2 regions of the Dyella agri genome follow, and region 2 is predicted to be linked to the other one. Evidence: riboswitches for the same ligand, from Rfam matches in the RefSeq annotation. Region 2 holds a riboswitch; the other holds the start of a gene.

Region 1 (7,463 bases), on a different contig from region 2:
GGCCAGTCGCGCGCCATCTCGACCAACGCCTGCTCGCCGTATTCGGCCACGCCCCACTCCAGCGCGCTGCCCAGGCCGTACCAGCCAGTAATGATGGAGCGGCATTGCGTCCAGGCGAACACCCAGGGGATCGCACGCAGGTCCTCCACGCCGCGCATGCTGCGCCGGCGCGAGGGGCGCGAACCCAGCGCCATGCGTTCGATCACGTCAATCGGCGTGGCGCTGCGGAAGTAGTCCACGAAACCGTCCCGCTCGACCAGCGCACGGTAGGCCTGCCGGCTGCGCGTGGACAGCGCGCGCATGCATTCACGCCACTGCGTCTCGCGCGCTTCCTCGTCGCGCGGACGCAGGCTGGCGCGCAGCACTGCGCCCACGGTCTGCTCCAGGTTGCGCAAGGCCAGCGCGCGGATGCCGTACTTGCGATGGATCACCTCGCCCTGCTCGGTGACACGCAGCACGCCGGCCACCGAGCCGCGCGGCGAGGACATCAGCGCCGGCGTGATGCGTGCGCCGCCGCGGCTGGCCGAGCCGCCGCGGCCATGGAAGAACGACAGCGCGATAGCGTGCTCGCGCGCCACCTCCAGCAGCTCCACCTGGGCACGCTGCAGGCCCCAGCGCGAGGCCAGCGTGCCGCCGTCCTTGCCGCTGTCGGAATAGCCCAGCATCACCCATTGGCGGTCGCCGCGCGCGGCAAGATGGGCGCGATAGAGCGGATCGGCCAGCAGGGCGCGCAGCGTGTCCGGTGCGTTGCTCAGGTCGTCGATGGTCTCGAACAGTGGCGCGATATCCAGTGGAATAAGGCTCTTTGCACCTGCGTTCTCGACCAGGCCACCATGTCTTGCCAGCGCCAGTACCGCCAGCACGTCGGCGGCGGAACGCGCCATGCTGATGATGTAGAGGCCGGTTGCCGCCGCACCGTAGCGGTGGCGCGCGTCGTGCAGGGCGGCGAACACCGCGCGCAGCGACGTCGCCACGCTGTCCTCGCTGACAACGAAGCCGCGCTCGCCGCACAGGTAGGCGTGCAGCGCGGCCACGCGCTCGGCCACGCTGCGCTGCGACCATTCGCTGTCGTTGAACAACGCGGCCAGCGCATCGTCATGCACGCGGGAATCCTGGCGCGCATCGAGCCGCGCGAGGTGGAAACCGAAGCTGCGCACGCGCCAGATCAGCCGCTGCACCGCATAGGCGCCCGCATGCAAGCCACGATGGTCGACCAGGCTGGCAGCGATCAGTTCGAGGTCGTCGCGCAGCTCGTCTGCCGAGGCATAGGCCTCCGGATGCCCGTCCTCGTGGGTCGCCTCGAGCCGCGCGCCGATCAGGCTGAGCAGGCAGCGGTACGGCATGTCGGCGTAACGCGGGCGTATGCGCTCCGCAGCCTGAGGGAAGCGTGTGCGGCAGTCGTCCAATCTCTTGCGCAGGCGCGGGTCGACCTGCACGCGGCCCTCGGTCTGGCTGAGCAGGCGCGCCAGCGCGGAGACGTCGGCGATGTAGCGCTCCAGCACCTGCGTGCGCTGGCTGGCGAGACTGGCGGCGATGGTGTCAGCGCCCACGTTGGGGTTGCCGTCCATGTCGCCGCCCACCCAGGTGGCGAAAGAGAGCAGGCGCGGCAGCGGCACCGCCACGCCGTAGACCTCCTGCAACGCTTCGGCCAGCGATTCGTACAGCGCCGGCACGATGCGGTAGATCGGGTCGGCGAGATAGAAGTCGACGTGGTCGCGCTCGTCCTGCACGCTGGGACGCACCGGCGAAGCCTCGGCGGTCTGCCAGCCGGCGGTGAGCGCCATGTGGATGCGCTCCTCGTCTTCGCCGCGCTCCTGTGGCGTGCGGCCGCCGTCGAAGCCGTCGACCAGCGCGCGCACGATCGCCTGTTCCTTCTCCAGCAGCGAGGCGCGCACCGCTTCGGTGGGGTGCGCGGTAAACACCGGTTCCACTTCCAGCCGCAGCAGCCATTCCAGCAGTTCGTCCGCCGTCACGCCCTGCGCCTTCAGCTGCTCCAGCACGTCGCGCAGCGATTCCGGCTGCGGCGCGCCGCCCTCGCGCTGATAGTCGCGGCGACGGCGAATGCGATGCACGCGCTCGGCGATGTTCACCGCGTTGAAGTAGGTGGCGAAGGCGCGCGCCAACGCTTCTGCGTGCGACGCATCCAGCCCGCCCAGCGGATCGGCCAGCCCGGCCAGCGGCGCGCCCTCCTGCCGGCGCGCGATGGCGGCGACGCGCACGCGCTCCACCTCGTCGAGGAAGGCCGGCGCCACCTGCTCGGCCAACATGCGGCCGACCAGAGCACCGAGTCGGCGCACGTCGTCGCGCAGCGGGGCATCGGGCAAGGCGGGCTCGGAACTGCGGGAAGCGTTCATCGCGACGACATCGGCTCGCAGGGGCGGAATCCCAAGCCTAGCGCATGCGTGACACTTTTGCTGCAATGCCGCAAAACCCTTCGACCGGCTGGCGGTCGGTCGCGCCGCAGGCATGTCCGCATCTGCGACGCTATAATCGCCCCTTCCCGTCGAGGGGCGCTGCGACCGTGACTTGTTCCCGGCCAGGCTCGACGGCTTCTTTCAGCAACGGCGCCCGGTTTGTCCCCATCGAAACCGGAGTAACACATGAACGCCGCACTCAAAGAAAACAGCCACGACTACAAGATCCGCGACATCAGCCTCGCCGATTTCGGCCGCAAGGAGCTGGACATCGCCGAGCACGAGATGCCGGGCCTGATGTCGATCCGCCGCAAGTACGCCGCCGCCAAGCCGCTGCAGGGCGTGCGCGTCACCGGCTCGCTGCACATGACGATCCAGACCGCGGTGCTGATCGAGACGCTGAAGGATATCGGCGCCGACGTGCGCTGGGCCTCGTGCAACATCTTCTCGACCCAGGACCACGCCGCGGCCGCGATCGCCGCCACCGGCACCCCGGTGTTCGCATGGAAGGGCGAGACGCTGGAGGAATACTGGGACTGCACGCTGGACGCGCTGTCCTTCCCCGACGGCAAGGGCGGCTTCCTCGGCCCGCAGCTGGTGGTGGACGACGGCGGCGACGTCACCCTGCTGATCCACAAGGGCTACGAGCTGGAAAAGGGCGACGAGAGCTGGGTCAACAGCGCCTCCGGCAGCCATGAGGAGCAGGTCATCAAGAACCTGCTGAAGCGCGTCGCCAAGGAGCGCCCGGGCTACTGGACCCGCGTCGTCGCCGACTGGAAGGGTGTCTCCGAGGAGACCACCACCGGCGTGCACCGCCTGTACCAGCTGGCCGAGGCCGGCAAGCTGCTGGTGCCCGCGATCAACGTCAACGATTCGGTGACCAAGAGCAAGTTCGACAACCTGTACGGCTGCCGCGAATCGCTGGCCGACGGCCTGAAGCGCGCGATGGACGTGATGCTGGCCGGCAAGCTGGCCGTGGTCTGCGGCTACGGCGACGTCGGCAAGGGCTGCGCGCATAGCCTGCGTGCCTACGGCGCCCGCGTGGTGGTCACCGAGATCGACCCGATCAACGCGCTGCAGGCGGCGATGGAAGGCTTCGAGGTCAACACCGTCGAGAGCACGCTGGGCCGCGGCGACATCTACGTCACCACCACCGGCAACAAGGATGTGCTGACGCTGGCGCACATGCAGGCCATGAAGGATCAGGCCATCGTCTGCAACATCGGCCACTTCGACAATGAGATCCAGGTCGACGCGCTGAACACCAGCGGCGCCGAGCGCCTCAACATCAAGCCGCAGGTGGACAAGTACACCTTCAAGAATGGCAACGCGATCTTCCTGCTCGCCGAAGGCCGCCTGGTGAACCTGGGCTGCGCCACCGGCCATCCCAGCTTCGTGATGTCCAACTCGTTCTCCAACCAGACGCTGGCGCAGATCGACCTGTGGGCGAACAAGGACGCCTACAGCGCCAAGGTCTACATCCTGCCCAAGAAGCTGGACGAGGAAGTCGCGCGCCTGCACCTGGAAAAGATCGGCGTGAAGCTCACCACGCTCAGCACCGAGCAGGCCGCCTACCTCGGCGTGCCGGTGGAAGGCCCGTACAAGCCGGATCATTACCGCTACTGATCGGCGGTTCCGGCATAGTGGAAACCAAACGGGCGCCGCAAGGCGCCCGTTTTTTTTGCGTGGATGCAAGCAGCCATGCGAACGGCCTGGACTGATCAGGGCCGCCAGTTCGCGTTGTTCTCCCAGAACGCCACGCTGCGCCGGTACGCCTCGCGGTCCAGCGGCACGCCGGAACCACCCTCTTCCACGCCCAGCGCGTTGCGCATCATGGTGATCGGCGCCATCGGAATTTCCTCCGGCTCCATGGTGTAGATGCAGCCCACGATGCCCCAGTCGGCGTCGATAGGCTCGCCTTCTTTCGCCAGTTGTTCGCGACTGTAGAGGATGACCACCAGCCAGTTGGCCACCGGCGATTCCACGCCTTCGAACCAGCGCACCAGCACCGGCAGCTCGGCCTTGGTGCGTGCCTCGTAGGCGCTGCGCAGCCGATGCCGGTTGGCGTCAGTGATCGGCACCGTGAGGCAGCGCGTCGAAGTCCAGTTGCGGTGCACGTGCAGCTTGCAGAACGGTGCGTAGCCATCCAGCACGCGCTGCGGCGGCTCGTCGTTCAAGCGACGCTCGAAGGCTTCGGGCGTGCAGTCCTGGATGGTGTTGCCGCGCGGCTCGCGCGGGAACAATCGGGCTCGGGCGAACGGGGTAAGGACAATCGACATGGCGCGGCCGGCAGGGAAAGGGCGCCAGCCTAGCGCATGCCGCAAACCCGTCATTTCCCGGCTCGTGGCGTGCCTGGCATTTGGACATCTATCTTTTCATCGCGATGAACGTATAAAATTACCCGAAGCAGCTCCGAAGGACTCCCATGCCCGCCATCAGCCTCGAATTCTTCCCGCCCAAGACCGACGAACAGCGTGCTCAGCTGGACCAGGCCGCGCAGGTGTTGAAGGCCTGGCAACCCGAGTACGCGTCGGTGACCTTCGGCGCCGGCGGTTCCACGCTGAGCTACACCGGCGACACCGTGGCGCACCTGCACGCGGCGCACGGCCTTGCGGTGGCGCCGCACCTGTCCTGCATGGGCGGCACGCGCGCCGAGATCCGCGCTCTGCTCGACGGCTACAAGGCCGCCGGCTACCGCCGCATCGTGGCGCTGCGCGGCGACCTGCCGTCCGGCATGGCCAGCGCGGGCGACTTCCGCTACGCAGCCGAACTGGTGCGCTTCATCCGCGAGCATTCGGGCGACCATTTCCACATCGAAGTGGCGGCGTACCCGGAAATCCATCCGCAGGCCGACGACGCCCACGCCGATCTGCTCCATTTCAAGGCCAAGGTGGACGCCGGCGCGAACGGCGCGATCACCCAGTACTTCTTCAACCCGGATGCGTATTTCCGCTTCGTGGACGACGCACACAAGCTCGGCGTGCGGGTGCCAATCGTGCCGGGCATCATGCCGATCGCGAACTACACCCAGCTGAAGCGCTTTTCAGACATGTGCGGTGCCGAGATCCCGCGCTGGATCGCCAAGCGCATGCAGGCACATGGCGACGATGCCGAGTCGGTGCGTGCGCTGGGCGCGGAGGTGGTGGCGCAGCTGTGCCGCCGCCTGCTGGACGGTGGCGCGCCGGGCCTGCACTTCTACACGCTGAACCGCGCCAAGGCCACCCGCGCCATCCTCGAACAACTGGATTAATCCGCCGGATTGATTCACGGTCGCCGGGCCGGCGCATCGCTATGCTGCCGCGATGCGCACGTTCGCCCTGCTCCTGCTGCTTCCGCTGCTTGCCTTCGCCCTGCCGGCGCGGGCGCAGAACCCCATCCATCGTTGCGTGGACGCGCACGGCAACCCGCTGTTCACCGACCAGCCCTGCACCTCCCAGCAGGCCATGCCGGTACAGGCACCGCCGCCTACACCTGCTGCGAGCGTCGCGGCACCCGGAGTACCGGTCCCTCTGCAAGGCTGCGCCACCACGGCAACGGAACTGCGCCAGCGGGTGATCGACGCCTTCGCCGCACGCGATCCGAACCAGTTGGCCGGACTGATGCTGTGGCATGGCTACGGCCACGTGTCGGCGGTCGACGACATACGCGCACTGGCCGGGCTGGTGCGGCAGCCGCTGCTGGAAATCCACCTCGGCGCCGACACGGCCGACGATCCCGCCATGCCCGGCAGCACTGGCACACCCGCAGCCGCACCCGCGTCGGCGGACGAACTGCAACTGCGCACCGGCGGCGTCGGCGACGAACGCAGCGCGCGCTTCGCGGTCGCCCGCCAGGCCGGCTGCCTGTGGCTGCGCTACGGCGGTTGAAGGCTCTGCCGGGAGCCTGCGAGACGCGCCTTTGACACTGCCCTGCCGCCTGCCCGGTTATCATGGGCAGTCCCCCACGGAGAATCGTCATGGCGCAGCAGTACCCCGAATGGATCTGGCAAAACGGCGCGATCAAGCCGTGGGCCGAAGCCACCGCCCACGTGATGTCGCATGCGCTGCACTACGGTTCCTCGGTGTTCGAAGGCATCCGCAGCTACGCCACGCCGGACGGCGCGGCGATCTTCCGCCTCACCGACCACCTCAGCCGCCTGTACCACTCCGCGAAGATCTACGACATGGTGCTGCCGTACACGCGCGACGAGCTCGCCGCGGCCTGCCGTGAGGTAATCAAGAAGAACGGCCTCTCCGCCGCCTACCTGCGGCCAGTGGCGTGGCGCGGCCTGGGCGGTTTCGGCCTCTCCGCCGAAACGCCGATCGACGTGGCCGTGGCCGCGTGGCCGATGGGCCCCTACCTCGGGCCGGAGGCGCTGGAACAAGGCATCACCGCCTGCGTGTCGAGCTGGCAGCGCTTCGCGCCCAACACCATCCCGGCCGGCGCCAAGGCCGGCGGCAACTACCTCTCCGGTCAGCTGATCGCGCGCGAGGCGCGTCGCCTCGGCTTCGGCGAGGGCATCGCGCTGGCCTCCAGCGGCCTGCTCAGCGAAGGCGCCGGCGAGAACCTGTTCCTGGTGTTCGACGGCGCGCTGCACACCACGCCGGCCAGCGCCTCCATCCTCACCGGCATCACCCGCCATTCGCTGATCACGCTGGCGCGCGAGGACGGCATCGAGGTGATCGAACGCGATATCCCGCGCGAATACCTCTACCTCGCCGACGAAGTGTTCATGTGCGGCACCGCCGCCGAAGTCACCCCGATCCGCGCCATCGACGGCAAGCAGGTCGGCGCCGGCAAGGCCGGCCGCGTCACCCGTCGTATCCAGGAGCTGTTCTTCGGCCTGTTCAACGGCAAGACCAACGACCAGTGGGGCTGGCTGGAGCCGGTCTGATTTCCGGCTCTCCCCGCGGTTTTCCCGGGGAGAGCTGTCGCAAGCCGCTATCATGGGCGGATGACCGATACCGCATCCGCCCTTCCCCTCATCCGCCTGAAATCCGACCGCGCGCCCGGCCACCCCTGGGTGTGGTCGGCGCAGGTGCACAAGCCCGAATCGCGCATCCCGCCGGG
Region 2 (7,463 bases):
TGCGCGGTACCAGACACCGCATCGCCATGTGCATCGTGGTTCATGGGCATGGACGATTGGCCGGGCGGGGTGTGGCCGCCGCCGTTGTGCTGCGGGGCAGCCAGGGCGTACGAGGCTGGCAGCGCGAAAGCGGTGGCGATCAGGACGGCGGTGATGGTTTTGGTCATGACGTAACCTCGGATTGGCAGGCCATGTGACGCATGGTGCCATCACCATAGGACGGCATCCGGTCGGCAGGATGAATGGCGGATGTTCGCAAAAACATGCGCACCCGTAGAGGTGTGTCAGACGGCCTCGAACAAATCGCGCTGCGCCACGTAGCTGTCAGCATCGACGAAGCCCGACATGCCCACGCCGACGAGGCGGTAGCGGCTGTCGGCGGGGCGCTCCACCCGTGCACGCAGGGCGCAGGCCAGTTCAGCGAGTTCCGATGCCGAGCCCGGCCGCTGCGCGGGCGTGAGGCTGCGTGTGAGGGTGTGAAAGTCGGCGGTCTTGAGTTTCAGCACCACGGTGCGGGCGATGCGGCCATCCTGCGCCTCGCGCTGGTGCGCGGCCCAGGTCTTTTCGGCGAGGCGGCGGATGTGCGGCTCCAGTTCTTCCAGCGTGAGGTCGTGCTCGAAGGTGTCCTCGGCCGACACCTGCAAAGTGAGACGGTCAGGCGTCACCGGGTGTTCGTCGATGCCCAGCGACAGCTCGTGCAGGCGGCGGCCCCAGCGGCCGAAGCGTTGCTCCAGTTCCCCGGCCGCGAAGTTGCGCAAGTCGCCCACGCTGGCCAGGCCCAGCGCGGCCAGCTTGCCTTCCATCACCTTGCCCACGCCGGGCAGGCGGCCGATCGGCAGCGGCGCGAGGAAATCCAGCACCTCGTGGGGGCGCACCACGAACAGGCCGTCGGGCTTGCGGAAGTCCGAGGCGATCTTGGCGAGGAACTTGTTGGGCGCCACGCCGGCCGAAGCAGTGAGCTGCGTTTCCGCGCGGATCGCCGCGCGGATCGCCTCGGCGGTAGCCGTGGCCGAGGGCAGGCCGGTCTTCGTCGTGGTGACGTCGAGATAGGCCTCGTCCAGCGACAGCGGTTCGATCAGCTCGGTATGCCGCGCGAAGATCGCCTGTACTTGCCGCGACACTGCCTTGTAGCGCGTGAAATCCGGCGGCACGAAGATCGCCTGCGGGCACAGGCGTTCCGCGCGCACCGCCGGCATCGCCGAGCGCACGCCGAACTTGCGCGCCTCGTAGCTGGCCGCACACACCACCGAACGCGCGCCCTTCCACGCCACCACCACCGGCTTGCCGCGAAGCGTGGGGTCGTCGCGCTGCTCCACCGACGCGTAGAACGCGTCCATGTCGACGTGGAGGATTTTGCGGGGTGGCGTGGGCACAGGCATGGAAGGTAGGGACGTGCCGCGATTCTAGGGCGCAGCTTTGGCGGCGTCAGCGCAGAAGGCCGAATCTCGCCGTCTGGCATCTTGCTGGCTTGTCCGTCATCCCGGGTTATACGCTGGCTTTCGTGATGGTCCACCACCTTTGCGGAGATGTGGCATGCAGACGCAAGGCATACGCTTGATCCTCGCGCTGGGGTGTGTTGCGTTCGCTGCTGCCGCATGCGGGCATGACACGACGGGTCGGAGCGCGAGCGCCGGCGCCATGCAAGGAATCGCCGAACTGCATCAAGGAGACGTCGCGGCCACCCTCAGCCAGGATCCCGATGCCTTGGTTGCGCTGTGGACGAAGGACGGCGTGTTGCTGGGAGAGGGCGATCGCCCGGTCGTCGGCCAGGCAGCGTTGCGTGCCGCCTATGCGCAGGGAGGTTGGAAGGTGTTGAAGTACGCTCCGCATATCCAGGATGTCGCCGTCGAGGGTGATTCAGCCGTGGAGTGGGGTCGTTTCGAGGTGGATTTCCAGACGGCCGGCCAGCCGCGGACGGTCGAGCTGCATGGGCGCTTTCTGCGGGCCATGAGGAGGCAATCGGACGGAAGGTGGAGGTTCACCAGGATCATGTGGCAGAAGGACCCGCCATAGCTGCAAATGCAGCGCGCGCGGTCATTCCGCGCGTACGTACATCCATGCCTGCAAGCCGGAGGCGAGCGTGACGGCCACGCGCCGGTAATCGTCGACCTCGTAGGCGTCCGCCTGCGCCAGTTCCTGTGGCGTCAGGCGGAACACCATGCCGCGCACGCGATCCGCCGCGTCGTCGCTGCGGATCGCGATGGGATGGTGCGCGGCGCCGCTGGTGGCCACGACTTGTGCATCGCGGATCGCCAGCTGTTCGAGGCGATAGCCGGGCAGCTCGTCGGGTAAGCCGTCGAGCCGCCGGCCGAAGGTGGCGAGCTGCACCGCTGCGTCCTGCAGGGTGCCGTAGGAGAACAGACGCTCGCTCGCGGCGCTATCCATCAGGCGTTTTCCGTCCTGTGTCCTGCCTTCGAGGTCTGCAGCGATTCCAGCCGCGCGGCAATGACGCGGGCGTTGCGCTCGGCGGCATCGGGTCGCCCGGCAAGAAACAGGAAGGGCTCGATCAGCTCCAATTCCATAAGCAGGAATTGCCCATCCACGACCACGCCGTCCACCCGTGCGTATTCGGCGTCGCCGTTGCCCAGCGTCGCGCAGGTCGCCAGGGCGTGCCTGGCGGCGGCGAGCGTGGCTGCGTCGGGTTCGATGGCGTCGGTGCGTCCGCCGAATTGGCTCTGCACGCGATAGTCGCCTGCGGCGGGACGCTTGATGACGGCATGGCTGAACTTGCCGCCGAAGAACAGCAGCGACCATTCGCCGTCTTCGACGATGGCCGGCACGAAGGGCTGCAGCAGGTATTCGCCTGGCGGCAGCTCCGAGGCGGCACGGTCGAACGCGGGATCGCCCACCGTACCGCGTACCGTGCGCCAGGCGCCGCCACTGACGCACGGCTTGACCACGACGTCGCGACCTGGGGATGCGGCAAGCGCCTCGTGCAGGACAGCGCGCGAGACGAGCTGGGTGGGAATGGTCGGTACGCCGAGCGCTTCCAGCTGCAGCAGGTAGCGCTTGTCACTGTTCCAGCGCATCAGCGCGACGGGGTTGATGGCTGGCACGCCGGCGTGTTCAAGCTGGCGCAGCCATGCAAGGAATGCGTCGTAGTGTTCGAAGTAATCCCAGATGGTGCGTATCAGCACGGCATCGAAACGCGTCCAGTCGATAGCGGGATCGTTCCACACGCAAGCCTGCGGCTGGATATCGAGTGCCGCAAGCGAAGCCGCCAGGTGGGCGTCGTCGGGGTGGATGGTCGGGTAGGCTGCCGAAGTGGCGATGGCAAGCTGGACAGGCATGGGTAACTCTCCAAAGATCATGGAAAGGGCGCCCTTGCCGGGGTTATCGCGAGCCAAGCGTGGCGGATCGTGATCCGTCGCAGCACCCCTTGGCCCGGACGGCACGCGGAGGAACTCCGGCGCGCCAAACGTGCGCAGTTTCCTCGCGGCCCCGTGGCGTGTCAATTTGCCAGTGCGGCATCGCCATGCACAGAAGGCGTATGCTCGCCCGGTCCGCTTGCCTGCATGAAGGCCCCGTTACGTGCTGATCCAATGGACCCATCTCGCACCGTCGATGCTGGCCTCCTTTCTCGCCTCGCTGGTGGAGTGCGTGGAAGCCTTGACCGTGGTGCTGGCGGTGGGCGTGGTGCGAGGCTGGCGTAGCGCGTTGGCGGGCTGCGCGACGGGATTGCTGGCGTTGCTGTTGCTGGTTCTGCTGCTCGGCCACGCGCTTGCGCGCGTCCCGTTGCACGGCTTCCAGTTGGTGGTCGGCGCCCTGCTGCTGCTGTTCGGCATGCGTTGGCTGCGCAAGGCGGTGTTGCGCGCAGCGGGCGTGCTCGCCTTGCATGACGAGGATGCGATCTACCGGCGCGAGATGCAGGCGCTTGGTGGGCAGGGCAACGCGCGCCTTGGCCTGGATAAGCTCGCGTTCCTGGTGGCCTTCAAGAGCACCGTGCTCGAGGGCGTCGAGGTGGTCTTCATCGTGCTTGCCATCGGTGCCGGCCGGGCCGAGTTGTTGTGGCCGGCCAGCCTGGGCGCGCTGGCTGCGCTGCTGGTGGTGGCGGCCTTGGGCGTGGTGCTGCACCGGCCGCTCGCGCGGGTGCCGGAGAACACGTTGAAGTTCGCGGTGGGCGTGCTGCTGTGCGCGTTCGGCACGTTCTGGGCGGGCGAGGGCATGGGCTACGCGTGGCCGGGCGAGGATCGCGCCATCCCGGCGCTGGCGTGCGCCTTTCTCGCGGTGGCGATGCTGTGCGTGGCGTGGTGCCGGCGCACGACACGGGAGGCCGCCTGATGAGCGGGCTGCGCAAGTTGCTGGCCGAACTCTGGGGTCTGTTCGTCGACGACGGCCGCTATGCGTTCGCCATCGTGGCGTGGCTGCTGCTGGCATGGTTGGCCCTGCCGCTAATGGGTTTCGATGGCGGCTGGAACGCGCTTGTCTTCGCGACGGGTCTGCTCGCGATCCTGGTTGAAAGCGTGTTGCACCGTGCGCGGCGTTGAGTCCTGAGCCGTGCGCGAGCGCTAACCGGCGTCGTCCCAGAACACTTCGACCGCGTCGCGGTTCATGAAGCCCCATACCGGCGTACCCAGCCGTACCAGACCTGTGCGAATGCGATGGGTGGTTTCGTCGTAGGCCGAGATGCGATAGATCAGCTGGTACCTCGAAGTGGTGAACCACATCGACAACGGCACGGACAGCCAGACGGCATTGGATTTCGCCTGCAGGATGCGCAGCTTGTTGGCGCCGGCCCAGTCCTGCAGCAAGGCCTTGGCGTTCTGGTAGTGGCGCCAGCTCAGCCAGATCGCCGCGGCGATCAGCAGCAGAAACAGCAACGGTGTGGTTTTGGTCATCGCGCCCCCGAGAATTCCCCGCGCGCAGCGTGAGCCGTGCCCGGCGGCGGCGCAAGCCACCCCTGCCGACGGGGACTGGTCGAACCCCCGTTCGCCATGCCAAGGTTGCCGGATGACGACTGAAACCAGCTCCCCCGCCTACCTGCGCCGCCTTGGCGTATGGGACGGCGCGATGATCGTGATCGGCGGCGTGATCGGCGCCGGCATCTTCCGCACGCCGGCTACGGTGGCCGAGCGCACGGCATCCGGCTTGCCGCTGCTGGCGTTGTGGGTGCTGGGCGGCCTGCTCACGCTCACCGGCGTGCTGTGCTACGCGGAGCTCGGTTCGCGGCGTCCGCATGCGGGTGGCATCTACCTGTACTTGCGCGAAGCCTTCGGCACGCTGCCAGCCTTCCTGTTCGGCTGGACGATGGCGCTGATCAACTACCCCGGCAGCGTGGCCGCAGTGGCCACTACTTTCGCCGACTATTTCTGCCAGGCGGTAGGCCTGCCGCTGCTGTGGGTGAAGTCGGTCGGCGTGGCGGCGATCATATTCATCGTGGGAGTGAACCTGTTCGGCATCCGCGCCGGCGCGTTGATGCAGAACATCTTCGCGGTGCTGAAGCTGGCGGCGATCGCGCTGCTGGTGGCGGTGGGGCTGGCCCTGGCGCACGGCCATCTGGGCGGCGTGCTGGCGGTCGACACCACGCATCACGTGTCCAGCGGCGCCTTCGTGGGCGCGCTGCTGCCGGTGCTGTTCACCTACGGCGGCTTCCACTACCTCAACGATCTCGCCGGCGAGGTGCGCGATCCGCAGCGCACGCTGCCGCGCGCCCTGCTGCTCGGCATGCTTGGCGTGGTACTGGCCTACGTGCTGGCCAACGTGGCCTACCTCACCGGCCTGGGTCACGCGGGGCTGGCCGCTAGCCAGGCGCCGGCGGCCGACCTGATGCGCCGCCTGTTCGGCGAGGCGGGCGCGAAGGTGATGGCGATCGGTATCGCCTGTTCCACCTTCGGCTATTGCAGCATCGCCATCGCCGGCGGCGCGCGCGTGCTGCAGACCATGGGCGCGGACGGCATGCTGTTCCGCGCAGTGGGCTACATCGATCCACGCACGCGTGCACCGCAGGTAGCCTTGGCGCTGCTGGGCGCGTGGACGGTGGTGCTGATGCTGTGGGGCAACTTCGGCCAGTTGGTGGACTACACCACGGTGGGCGAGTGGCTGGGCCATGCGTTCGGCATCGGCACGCTGTTCTGGTACCGCTGGAAGTTCGTGGACGAACCGGCGCCGTACCGCGTGCCACTGTTCCCGCTGATGCCGCTGGTGTTCGTGGTGACCGTGCTGGGCGTGATCGTCGCCACGGCGATTTCCTCGCCCCACGATGCCGGCATGAGCTTGCTGATCATCGCACTGGGCGCGCCGGTGTACTGGCTATGGCAACGCTGGCAGCAGCGCACGGCTTGATTGCGCTTCAGCTGCGGCGACGCATACTCGGAACCCTCCGGGGCACCACCGACGCGTCATGAAACGAGCCTGGCTGTTTACTGTCGCCATGTTGTTCGCCGCCCGATCCGCGGCGACGGACGTGGTCAACCTGGCCGCCCCGGTGGCGTCGGTGCGCATGGGCATGCAACAGGTGACGCGGGCGGCGACCACGGAGACCGCGCAAGACGGCGTGGCGCAACGGCGCTACACCTTCCAGCCCGCCGCACAACCGCAGATCGCGGTGACGCCTGTGCAAGGCAGCTGGAGCTGGCAAGGGCAGGGCGAGCTGCGCCTGCGTGTGCAGGACGCGATGCCATGGGCGGTGACGCTCGTGGTCGACATCGACGGAGCGGATGCGAAGTCGCACCTGCACGCGGTGGTGGGTCTGCCCGCCGGTCCCGCGCAGACCCTGGTGGTTCCGCTGCATGCCACCTCGCCGCTGGCCTTCGGCATGCAGGCCGGGCCGCCCATGCCATTCGACGACCAGGGCCGGCGCCTGCTGGTGGCTACCACGGTGGAGGGCACGCTGGATCTCTCCGTGGTGCGCGCCGTGCGGCTTTCCATGCCCGCACCGCAGGCAGCGCAATCCGTGTTCTTCGGCAAGCTCGACGTGGTCGCGGGCGAAACCGCACTGCATCGCGCCTATGCTGGCGTCGTCGACCGCTACGGCCAATACACGCGCGCTCGTTGGCCCGAGAAGATCGCCGACGATGCCGCGTTGCGCGTCGCCGCGCAGCAGGCGCCCCCTGCTGCGCCGACCGCCGGTGAAGATGGCTACGGCGGTCGTCTGGATGTCCGTCTGCAGAAGACCGGCTGGTTCCACACGCAGAAATCCGGCAATCGCTGGTGGCTGGTCACGCCGGAGGGTCATGCCTTCTTCTCGCTGGGCGTGAATGCGGTGGCGGCGGACGGCGGACGCAGCTATGTGCAGGGTCGCGAGTTCATGTTCACCGGCCTGCCGCCGGACGGCAGCGCGTGGGCCCCATTCTGGGGCACGGGCGACAACCGCAATGCGCAGCAGGGCGCCGGCGCAGACCGTTGCTGCGACCATGGCCGGTGGTTCGATTTCTACGCAGCGAATCTCTATCGCGTGGACGGCCGGGACTGGGTGGCCACCTGGCGCACACGCACGCTGGCGCGCCTCAAGGGCTGGGGCTTCA

Evidence for each region. Region 2 has a riboswitch for S-adenosylhomocysteine ahead of ISP14_RS16305 (ATP-grasp domain-containing protein). Riboswitches for the same ligand answer to the same signal wherever they lie in the genome.
Region 1: linked by a shared signal. The riboswitch ahead of ahcY (adenosylhomocysteinase) and the one ahead of ISP14_RS16305 (ATP-grasp domain-containing protein) in region 2 are both predicted to bind S-adenosylhomocysteine.

The regions. Positions count from the first base shown of each region.
Region 1 covers NZ_JADIKL010000002.1:95,969-103,431, reverse strand. Annotated here, with positions in the region: gene ppc (phosphoenolpyruvate carboxylase) at 1-2,354, opposite strand, end outside; S-adenosyl-L-homocysteine riboswitch at 2,500-2,577, shown strand; gene ahcY (adenosylhomocysteinase) at 2,601-4,040, shown strand; gene ISP14_RS03120 (DUF3228 family protein) at 4,136-4,693, opposite strand; gene metF (methylenetetrahydrofolate reductase [NAD(P)H]) at 4,840-5,664, shown strand; gene ISP14_RS03110 (DUF4124 domain-containing protein) at 5,717-6,280, shown strand; gene ISP14_RS03105 (branched-chain amino acid transaminase) at 6,370-7,287, shown strand; gene ISP14_RS03100 (class I SAM-dependent rRNA methyltransferase) at 7,348-7,463, shown strand, end outside.
Region 2 covers NZ_JADIKL010000011.1:57,680-65,142, forward strand. Annotated here, with positions in the region: gene ISP14_RS16285 (hypothetical protein) at 1-167, opposite strand, end outside; gene dinB (DNA polymerase IV) at 285-1,379, opposite strand; gene ISP14_RS16295 (YybH family protein) at 1,534-2,013, shown strand; gene ISP14_RS16300 (gamma-glutamylcyclotransferase family protein) at 2,035-2,385, opposite strand; gene ISP14_RS16305 (ATP-grasp domain-containing protein) at 2,385-3,290, opposite strand; S-adenosyl-L-homocysteine riboswitch at 3,310-3,387, opposite strand; gene ISP14_RS16310 (COG4280 domain-containing protein) at 3,532-4,281, shown strand; gene ISP14_RS16315 (hypothetical protein) at 4,281-4,487, shown strand; gene ISP14_RS16320 (hypothetical protein) at 4,509-4,838, opposite strand; gene ISP14_RS16325 (APC family permease) at 4,951-6,282, shown strand; gene ISP14_RS16330 (beta-agarase) at 6,341-7,463, shown strand, end outside.